3 regions of the Streptomyces sp. AF1A genome follow, and region 1 is predicted to be linked to each of the others. Evidence: riboswitches for the same ligand, from Rfam matches in the RefSeq annotation. Region 1 holds a riboswitch; each other region holds the start of a gene.

What was found. A riboswitch is a leader RNA that binds a small molecule or an ion and turns the genes downstream of it on or off. The one in region 1 is predicted to bind cobalamin.
Region 2: it holds a riboswitch for cobalamin, as region 1 does, so the genes downstream of both, ACLU3S_RS11435 (CbtB domain-containing protein) here and ACLU3S_RS19330 (cobalamin biosynthesis protein) in region 1, are expected to answer to the same signal.
Region 3: it holds a riboswitch for cobalamin, as region 1 does, so the genes downstream of both, ACLU3S_RS26005 (prenyltransferase/squalene oxidase repeat-containing protein) here and ACLU3S_RS19330 (cobalamin biosynthesis protein) in region 1, are expected to answer to the same signal.

Annotation. Positions count from the first base shown of each region.
Region 1 covers NZ_JBLEBI010000067.1:3,355-6,618, reverse strand. The annotation lists gene ACLU3S_RS19335 (cobyric acid synthase) at 1-405, opposite strand, end outside; partial or broken gene ACLU3S_RS19330 (cobalamin biosynthesis protein) at 402-1,314, opposite strand; cobalamin riboswitch at 1,412-1,552, opposite strand; gene ACLU3S_RS19325 (hypothetical protein) at 1,695-1,922, opposite strand; gene ACLU3S_RS19320 (inorganic phosphate transporter) at 1,960-3,210, opposite strand.
Region 2 covers NZ_JBLEBI010000026.1:48,045-51,308, reverse strand. The annotation lists gene ACLU3S_RS11445 (YeiH family protein) at 1-646, opposite strand, end outside; gene ACLU3S_RS11440 (LysR substrate-binding domain-containing protein) at 742-1,707, shown strand; cobalamin riboswitch at 1,820-1,965, shown strand; gene ACLU3S_RS11435 (CbtB domain-containing protein) at 2,002-2,223, shown strand; gene ACLU3S_RS11430 (CbtA family protein) at 2,246-2,998, shown strand; gene ACLU3S_RS11425 (histidine phosphatase family protein) at 3,221-3,264, opposite strand, start outside.
Region 3 covers NZ_JBLEBI010000122.1:662-3,925, forward strand. The annotation lists partial or broken gene ACLU3S_RS25995 (energy-coupling factor transporter transmembrane component T) at 1-194, opposite strand, end outside; gene ACLU3S_RS26000 (SCO2322 family protein) at 280-930, opposite strand; gene ACLU3S_RS26005 (prenyltransferase/squalene oxidase repeat-containing protein) at 927-2,144, opposite strand; cobalamin riboswitch at 2,261-2,390, opposite strand; gene ACLU3S_RS26010 (phosphotransferase) at 2,450-3,121, shown strand; gene ACLU3S_RS26015 (protease pro-enzyme activation domain-containing protein) at 3,230-3,264, opposite strand, start outside.

The DNA of each region.
Region 1 (3,264 bases):
GGCCCCCTCACAGATCACCGCGTCATACGTGCCCCGCAACTCCTCCAGGCACTCCAGCACGGTCCCCAGCAGCCGCTGCTGCCGCCCCCCGTGGTAGCCGCGCGCGCTCAGCTCGCCCACCGGCTTGCCCAGCAGCACCACCTGGCTGCTCTGCTCGCCGCCCGGCTTGAGCAGCACGGGGTTCATCAGCGCGGTCGGCTCGATCCGGCAGGCCTGGGCCTGCATCGCCTGCGCGCGCCCGATCTCGGCGCCCTCGCGGGTCACGAAGGAGTTGAGCGACATGTTCTGCGCCTTGAACGGCGCCACCTTCACGCCCCGGCGCACCAGCCACCGGCAGATCCCGGCGGTCACGACGCTCTTGCCGGCGTCGGAGGTGGTGCCGGCGACGAGGAGACCACCGTTCACTTCGCACGTCCCTTCACGAGGCGGCGCGCGGCGAGGGTGACGCCGAGCGCGAGCAGGCCGACGCGGCGCGAGAGCCGGACGGCACGGTCGATGTCGGTGACCCGGACCGCACGCCCGGTGGCGCCGTTGAGCACCGGGCGGTGCTCGACGCGGCCGCCGTAGGACAGGGTTCCGCCGAGCCGTACGCCGAGGCCTCCTTCGCGGGCGCCCTCGGCGTACGGCTCGGCGTTGGGGCTCGGGTGCTCCGCCGTGCTCGCCGCGCTGGCCGGCGAGCACGGCGGTCAGCCGGGCCCCCGGCCAGCCGGCGAGGTCGTCCAGCCGGGCGGAGGCCCAGCCGTAGCGGCGGTGGCGGGGGGACCGGTGACCGACCATGGCGTCCAGGGTGTTGACCGCCCGGAAGCCGACGAGCCCCGGCACTCCGGCCACGGCGCCCCACACCAGCGCGCCCACCACGGCGTCGGAGGTGTTCTCGGCGACGGACTCGACCACGGCGCGGGCGATGCCGTCGGCGTCCAGTGCCTGCGGGTCCCGGCCGCACAGGTGGGGCAGCCGGGCGCGGGCCGCCTCGACGTCCCCGCGCTCCAGGGCACGCCCGATGGTCCGCGCCTCCCGGGCCAGCGACGTGCCGCCCACGACCGCCCAGACGGCGGCGGCGGTCAGCGCGACGCGGGCGGCGGGGGAGGGGCGCACGGCGCGTGCGGCAACCGTGCCGAGGGCGACGGCGCCGCCGGCGCACACGGCGGCGTGCACGGCGCCCCAGCCGCGGTGGTCGTGCCACAACGCGCGTTCCACGGCGGCGGCCGCACGCCCGAACGCGGCGACCGGATGCCCGCGGCGGGGATCGCCCAGGAGCAGGTCACCGAGAAGGCCGGCGGCGGCGCCGTACGCGTAAGTGCGATCGGCACCCATCGGCTCAGTCGGCCGTGGGCGCAGGAGCGGTCCTGGTGCGGGTCCTTCGGCAGCCGAGCATCGCGATACGTGTCCTCACTCAGGGTGTCCACGCCCTGGTTCGACGAGATCCGGCGGTGAGAGTTCCTGGCTCCCGGGGTTCTTCCCCGGTGACAGTGGCGGGACCGCGCCGGATTCGCACCGGCTTCCTCTCTGCCGCCGTACATGGCCTGGGCAGTCCACCACGCGCCCCGAACGGCCGTCAACTGGCCGTTGACCTGCGAGGGGAGAGTGTGCCGATCCCCACATCGCGGGGCGGGCGTGACCGCCCGGCACGGCAAAGGCTCCCCTCCGTCAGAAACGGAAGGGAGCCCGGGTGTTGCCCGATGCGCTGCGGTGCGTCAGGACTTGGCGACGATCAGGTGGATGCCGTACACCACCGCCGCCGCGCAGGCCGCGAAGCAGACGTAGGCGCCGGTGACGGCCAGCGCGCCGCCGCCACCCTGGGCCGCGGCCTTCTCGCGGCGGGCCAGGCCGTTGATGCCGAGGGTGAACAGGGCCACCAGGCCCACCGTGAACACGAGGCTGACGCCGAAGACGGAGCCGATGGCCGACCAGTCGATCTTCATGGGGACGCTTCCTTGGTAACCGGGTCAGTGGCCGGGGTCAGACGGCGGCGGCCGGAGGGGCCGCCGGCGCGGCGGGGGCCGGCTCGGTGGCCGGGGCGGGGATGGTGGCCGTCAGGTCCTCGGCGACCGCCCCCGTGGGGGGCGGGGTCACCGCGGCGATGGCGGTGGTGACCACACCGGCCGGCTCCTCGGTGCCGGCGACCACGTTGGTGTGGTCGACGACGTCGCGGCGGGAGTACTTCCAGATCCCGGCGCTGGCGGCGACCAGGAAGACCAGGACGCCGGCGGTGCCCGGGTCGCCCAGCTCCGTGACGGACTCGGCGCCCGCACCGACCAGCGCGGCGGCCGGGAGGGTGAGGACCCAGGCGACGGTCATGCGGGTCGCGGTGGACCAGCGGACCACTCCGCCCTTGCGGCCGAGGCCCGCGCCCATCACCGCGCCGGAGACGACGTGCGTGGTGGAGAGGGAGAAGCCGAGGTGGGAGGAGGCCAGGATCGCGGTCGCGGCGCTGGTCTGGGCCGCGAAGCCCTGGCGCGGCTCCAGATCGGTCAGGCCCGTGCCCATGGTGCGGATGATGCGCCAGCCGCCGATGTAGGTGCCGAGCGCGATGGCCAGGCCCGCGGAGAGGATCACCCAGGTGGGAGGGTTGGAGCCGGGGGCGATGGCGCCGCCCGCGATCAGCGCGAGGGTGATGACGCCCATCGTCTTCTGCGCGTCGTTGGTGCCGTGCGCGAGGGAGACCAGGCCGGCGGAGGCGATCTGGCCGGCGCGGTAGCCCTTGCGGGTGGCCTCGCCCTCGGCGCCGCCGATGCCGTAGGAGAACCGGGTGGCCAGCATCGAGGCGAGGCCCGCCACGACCGGCGCGGCGACGGCCGGGAGCAGCACCTTGGTCACCAGCACCTCACCGTGCACCGCGCCGAAGCCGGCGGAGGCGACGGCGGCGCCTATCAGGCCGCCCATCAGGGCGTGGGAGGAGCTGGAGGGCAGTCCGACCAGCCAGGTCAGCAGGTTCCAGAGGATCGCGCCGACCAGGGCGGCGAAGATGACCTCGGGACGGATACCGCTCTCGTCGACGAGACCCTTGGAGATCGTGTTGGCGACCTCCACGGAGAGGAAGGCGCCGACCAGGTTGAGGGCGGCGGACATGAGTACCGCGAGCTTGGGCTTCATGGCGCCTGTGGAGATGGTGGTCGCCATCGCGTTCGCGGTGTCGTGGAAACCGTTCGTGAAATCAAACGCGAGTGCGGTGACGACCACAATCGCGAGGATCAGCGAGAAGCTTTCCATTTACCCAGGCATTCGTTCGAGGTCATTGGCGCGACGAACGTAGGCAACCTGGGT
Region 2 (3,264 bases), on a different contig from region 1:
CCGCGACCACCGACGACATGTCGTTGACCGCGGTGCCCGCGAACAGGCCGAACGCGTGCTGGCCCAGCCCCAGCAGATGCCCGAGGGCGGGGAAGGCCAGCACCGCGGCGATGTTGAAGACGAAGATCGTGGACACGGCGTACGCCACCTCCGCCTCGGCCGCGCCGATGACCGGCGTGACCGCGGCGATCGCGGAGGCGCCGCAGATGCCGGTGCCCACGCCGATCAGCGTCCGCAGGTCGCGGACCACACCCAGGCGGCGCCCGATCCCGTACGCCGCGGCCAGGCAGACCGCGAGGGTCACGATCATCACCGGCAGCGAGCCGGCACCGACCCGCAGCACCTGGCCCAGGGAGAGCTGCGCACCCAGTACCACCACCGCGGCCTGCAGCACCTCGCGCCCGGCGAAGGCGATGCCTGGCCGCAGCCGGTCCGCGGGACGCACCGCGAGCGCCACCAGCACGCCGAGCACGATTCCGCTCACCGGCCCGCCGACGACGGGTGCCAGGCGGCCGACCGCGGTTGCGACGAGGGCGACACCGACGGCGAGGGCGAGCCCGGGCAGCCGGCCGGCGAAGCCTGCAAGTCGCGCGGCCAGGCGCGGAGGGCGGGTGGTGGCTGATCGGGGGAGGCTGGCGTCCTTCATGATCACCATCCTGGGCGGCGCGACGCACGCTCTGTAGTCCCCGATCGAGCAGGAGGTCATAGCGCAGACGCATGACTGGCTCATACGCTGGCGCTGTGACAGACTCCTCGGCGCCGCTTTCCCGTCCCGTCCCCGTCCCCCCGCGCACGCCCGACCTGGAGTCGCTGCGGCTCCTCGTCCTCGTGGCCGACCTGGGGAGCCTGGGCCGGGCCGCCGAGCGGCTGCGGATCTCCCAGCCGTCCGCCAGCCGCCGGCTGTCCACGCTGGAACGCGGGCTGGGGCTGGTGCTGGTCGACCGGACCCGCCGCGGCTCCCGGCTGACGCTGGCCGGGCAGGTGGTCGCCGGACACGCCCGGCGGGTCATGGACGAGCTGGACGAACTGCTCGCCGGGGCGGTCAGGCTGCGTGACCGGCGGGAGGCCGAACTGCGCGTCGCGGCGAGCCTGACCATCGCGGAGTACCTGCTGCCGGCCTGGATCAGCGAACTGCGCGCCCGTCGGCCCGAGTTGTACATCGGGCTGCAGGTGACCAACAGCGGGCACGTGCCCGAGCTGGTCGAGTCGGGCGAGGCCGACGTCGGGTTCATCGAGGGGCCCCACCTGTCCCGCGTGATGTCCACGCGGCAGGTGGCCGAGGACCGGCTCGTCGTCGTGGTCGACCCCGCACACCCGTGGGCACGGCGACGCGAACCGCTGTCGGCACAGGAGCTGTCCCGTGCGCCGCTGGTGCTGCGCGAGAGCGGTTCCGGCACCCGGCAGACCCTGGACCGCGCCCTGCACCTGGCCGGCTGCGAACGCGTGCGGCCCCTGGTGGAGCTCGGCTCGACGGCCGCCGTGCGCGGCGCGGTGATCGCCGGCACCGGGCCGTCCGTCCTGAGCGAACTGGCCGTCCAGGGCGACATCGCCGAGGGCCGGCTGATCGGCGTGGACGTCGCGGGCGTCGACCTCACGCGCGACCTGCGCGCGGTCTGGCCGACCGGGCGGCGCCTGGTGGGCCCGGCGGCGGAGCTGGTCACAGTGGCACGCCGCGAGGCCACCGGCGAGCGCCGGCCCCTCACGTAGAGCCTGCCGGCGGGCAACCGGCCCGAGGGAAGACACGCGCGCCTTCGTCGTGCGGGCGTCCACCAAAAGCCCATGAGGAAGATCACGTCGGGCGGACGCGGTCTTGGCCGCGCCCACGCCACACGGTACGGTCTGTCCGATATCGACGACGGCGAGACGGAAGCCGGTGGGAATCCGGCACGGTCGCGCCACTGTATGCGGGGCGCCCTCCTGGGGCGTTGCGTGAGTCAGACCCGTGGCCGTCGTCCTGTGCACCACCGAGATGGGACGCGAACTCCCAGAGGAGGTTCTGCCATGGCGCAGACCGTCGCTCAGCCGACAGCCACCACTCCCGCCATCCCCGCCAAGCTTCCGCTGAAGGCGATAGCGCCCTGGGCGGTCTTCTTCGGCATCCTGATGCTGGTCCTGCTCTACTTCGTGGGCGCCGAGCAGGGTGCCACCTCCGTGTTCAACGGCACCGGCGTCCACGAGTGGGTGCACGACGCCCGTCACCTGCTCGGCTTCCCCTGCCACTGAGCCCGGGGGAGAGCACACGCTCATGAACTCGGCAACGGTAAGGGGCCTCCTCGTGCGGGGCATGCTCGCCGGCCTCGCGGCCGGCGTGCTCGCCCTCGTCGTGGCCTACCTCCTCGGTGAGCCGAGCGTCGACAGGGCGATCGCCTTCGAGGACGCCCACTCCCACGAGCACGAGATGGAGGTCGTCTCCCGCTCCCTGCAGTCCACCGCCGGTCTGGCCACCGGCGTCCTCGTCTACGGCGTCGCCTTCGGCGGCATCGCCGCGCTCGCCTACTGCGTCGCGCTCGGCCGCGTCGGACGCTTCACTCCGCGGGCGACCGCGCTGCTGCTGTCCGGCTGCGCCCTGCTCGCCGTCTACGTCGTGCCGTTCCTGAAGTACCCGGCCAACCCGCCCTCGGTCGGTGAGCCCGACACCATCGGCAGGCGGACCGCCCTGTACTTCCTGATGATGCTGCTCAGCGTGCTCCTCGCGGTGTTCGCGACCATCCTGGGCAAGCGCCTCGCGCCCCACCTGGGCACCTGGTGGGCCACGGTCGTCGCGGTGGCCGCGTTCGCCGCGCTGGTCGGCCTGGCCTACGCGTTCCTGCCCGTCGTCAACGAGGTGCCGAAGGACTTCCCGGCCACCCTGCTGTGGCGCTTCCGGCTCTCCGCGCTGGCCGTCCAGTCCGTCCTGTGGGCCGGCTTCGGCCTGCTCTTCGGTGAACTGGCGGAATGCCTGCTGAACCCCAAGCCGGCAACAGCCCCGGGCGGCAACGGGGTTCCGGCCGCGCACTGATTCCTTCCGGACCACAGAGGGCTCATCGGAATCATCCGAAGAGCCCTCTGGCGTTCTTTGGACAGCGAGTCGCACGGAAGAGCGGGTACGGCTCGGCAGGCGGCTCGGCCGGACGCGAACCACCCGGCCGGGGGGCAGAGGAACGGAGCGGTCACAACTCCCGGCCGTGCCGCATCCTCCCCGGTGGCCGTGAGGCAGCGGGTCGGCGGCGCTGCCGCGCCGTCACCGGCATCCCGCGTCCGGAACGCCGGCGGCCGCGTTCCCGT
Region 3 (3,264 bases), on a different contig from region 1:
AGGCGGATGAGGAGGACGGCGAGGGCGAGCCTGGCGAAGGCGGTGTAGGAGCGGGACCAGGGGGCGGGGGAGCGGTGCGTGGCCACGACGTACGCCGATGTGACGACGAGGAGGGCGAGGAGGAGGGGGTTGGTGGTGCGGGTGGCGGCGGTGCCGAGGGATATCGCCCACAGCCACCAGGCACCCGGGTGCACGGGGGCACGGTACGGGTGCCGGGCGGCGGGCTCACCGGCCGGCCGGTGCGGGGTGCCGCCGTACGACGGCCCGCGGTCGCGCCGGCTAGGCACGGTTGCGCCGCCGCGCCTGCCATACCGCCGCCCCCGCCAGCAGGGCGACCGCCGCCGCGCCGATCGGCAGGCCCAGCGAAGGGCCGCCGTCCGAGGCGCCCTTGCCCTTGCCGGCAGCGGTCCCGCGCGCCGGCTCTCCCGCCGCCACCTGCTCCCCGCACCCCTTGTGCGGATACCCGGCGATCGCGCACAGCAGGGCGTTGGAGTCGTAGCGCAGGGGACCCGCGACCGCGGCGAGGGCGTCGGCCGTCGTCGCGTCCGGGCGGACCCGCGCGCAGGCGGTGCGCGGGGCGGGCGGGGTCTCGCCGGACGGGGCGTCCGCCGGTGTGCCGAAGTCGAGGACCAGGGCCACCCGCTTCGTGCCGGACGTGGCGGCCGTGCCCGCGCAGATCGTGCCGAAGTCCGCCGTGCCGCGCGGCCGGGTCGCGTCCGCGGAGTCCGCGCTCACCGCGAAGCGGAAGCCCTCCACGGCGCCGTCGTCGGGGCGGACCGTCGACGGGCCCTGCGTGGCGTAGGTCCAGTGGCCGCCGCCGCGCTCCCAGAACGACCAGTAGCGGTAGCCGGTGGCCTGCGCCGGCGCGGCACCGAGCAGCAGGGCGAGGGCGGCCACCAGGACGGGCGCGGCACGGCGGACGGCGGTCACGGCTGCCGCTTCTTCCGGGCGCTGAGCAGGAAGCCGATGCCGATGCCCGCGACGAGGCCGACGCCGACGACCCACCAGACGCCGGCGTGCGAGCCGTCGCGGGACGCCTCGGCGTGCCGTGCGGCGGCCTTGTCCATGTGCGGGGCGGGACCGAGGTCGTTGAGGGACCGGACCAGGCTGGTGCCGCCGAAGTCGCCCGGCTGCGCGCCGACCGCGTGCGCGGCGAGGATCAGCTGCGCGTACGCGGCCGGGCCGCTCTGGGACGCCCACTGGGTGGCGTTCTTCTCCAGCCAGGCGTACGCCTTCTTGGCCGGCCCGGTCCGGCCGTCCGCGGCGAGGGCGACGACCGCGTCGGCCGTGTTGCCGAAGTCGGGCTGGTCCTTGGCGCCGGGGAGCGCGGACATCAGGTGGCCGCTCTTGGCGACGGCCGATGCCAGGTAGGCGCCGGCGTTGTCCGCGACCTGGGCCGGGGTGAGGTGGCCGGCCTTGGCGCAGCCGTCCTGCGCGGGGGACTTGCCGGTCCCGGTGACGAAGCCCTTGCCGAGCGCGCCCAGGACACCGGCCGCCGTCGCGTCCGCGTTGGCGAGCAACGCGCCCTTCTTGTCCGGCTGGTAGGCGAGGGCGCCGCCGCCGTCCTGGTCGCACGGGATGGACCGGGCGGCCAGCAGGTCGTAGGGGGACTTGCCGGACGGGCGCAGGCCCGCCGGGTCCGTGCCGGCCGCGGCCAGCGCGCCGATGACCACGGAGGTGGAGTTGGTGTCGCTGGGCCCGCCGGGGGAGTAGCCCCAGCCGCCGTCCTTGTTCTGCACGGACTTCAGCCAGTCCACCGCCTTCCGGACGGCGCCGCCGTGCCCGCCGACCGCCTGCAGCGCCTGGACGGCCGCGGCCGTGCTGTTGGTGTCGACCACGACCTTGCTGTCGCAGGCCTTGGCGGGAGCGGCGCGGAAGGCGGCGAAGGCGCCGTTCGCGCACTGCTGGCCGGTGAGCCAGTCCACCGCCCGCGCGGCGGGCCGGTAGCCCAGCGTCCGCTGGGCGACCAGGGTCAGCGACTGGCGCCACACACCGTCGTAGGTCGGGTCCGACTCGCCGTACAGGCCCGAGGGGATCGCCACCTTCGGGGACGCGGACGGCGACGGACCGGCGGCCGTGGCGGGTGCTGCGGCGGCCAGCACGCCTATGGCGGCGAGAGCCGCGGCACTGCGGCGGACGTTCATGAAGGCGACTGCCTCTCCCTGCGGGGAGCCGGGCAGCGCACGGGAGGGCCCCGGGCGGCTCGGCTCCGTAGACCTCGACGGTGCCGTGCGCGGCGGGCCGCCGGCGCACGTGAGCCGGTCAACGTCCCGTCCGGGGCAGTCCGGCTCACCGTGCGCGGCACGGTTCACGGTTGCGGGTCAGCGCCGGAATTGCACCGGCTTTCCCCTGTACGGGTTGTGATGACGACTCCGCCACTTTACCGGCAGCCGCGCGCGGCCCGACGGGTGGCTGTGCGCACATCGGGGCGGTGACTAGGGTCACGGTCATGACGACCACGGGGAGACTGCTGGGTTCGGGCCGTACGGCCGACGTGTACGAGATCGACGAGGCGTGGGTGCTGCGCCGGGACCGCGAGGGCTGGGGGGACGCGGCCGCCGAGGGCGCCGTGATGGCCCACGTGCGCCGGCACGGCTATCCGGCGCCCCGGGTACGGCCCTCCGCCTCGCCCACCGACCTCGTCCTGGAGCGGCTGTCCGGCCCGACGCTGCTCGGCGCCCTGCTGGCCGGCCAGGTCGGCGCGACGGAGGCCGGCACCCTCCTCGCCCGGCTGCTGCGGCAGTTGCACGCGGTACCGGGCCGGGACGCGACCGCCCCGCACCTGCGCGTGCTCCACCTCGACCTGCACCCCGACAACGTCATGCTCACCCCGGACGGCCCCCGCGTCATCGACTGGTCCAACGCCGAGGACGGCCACCCCGGCCTGGACTGGGGCATGTCGGCGCTGATCCTCGCCCAGGTCGCCCTCGCCGACGACGCGCTGGGCGAACCGGCCCGAGCCGTCCTCACCGGCCTGCTCACCGACCCGGCGGACCTCACGGCCTCCGGCCTGGCCGAGGCCCGCAGACGGCGGGCGGCCAACCCGACGATGTCCCCGCGGGAGGTCGAGGTCCTGGCGGACGCGGAGGGGCTGGTAAGGGGGCTGGGGCGGCTGGGTTAGCGTCTTCCGGTCCGCTCCGTTCCATTCCGGTGGGTTCGGCCGGGGTCGGGCCGTTCGTGCCGGTTTGATGCGGGACTGTGGCGGGGCTGTGGCGGGGTTGCAGCCGGATCAGGGAGTGGCGCCCGCCGGCCTCGGGGCGAGCT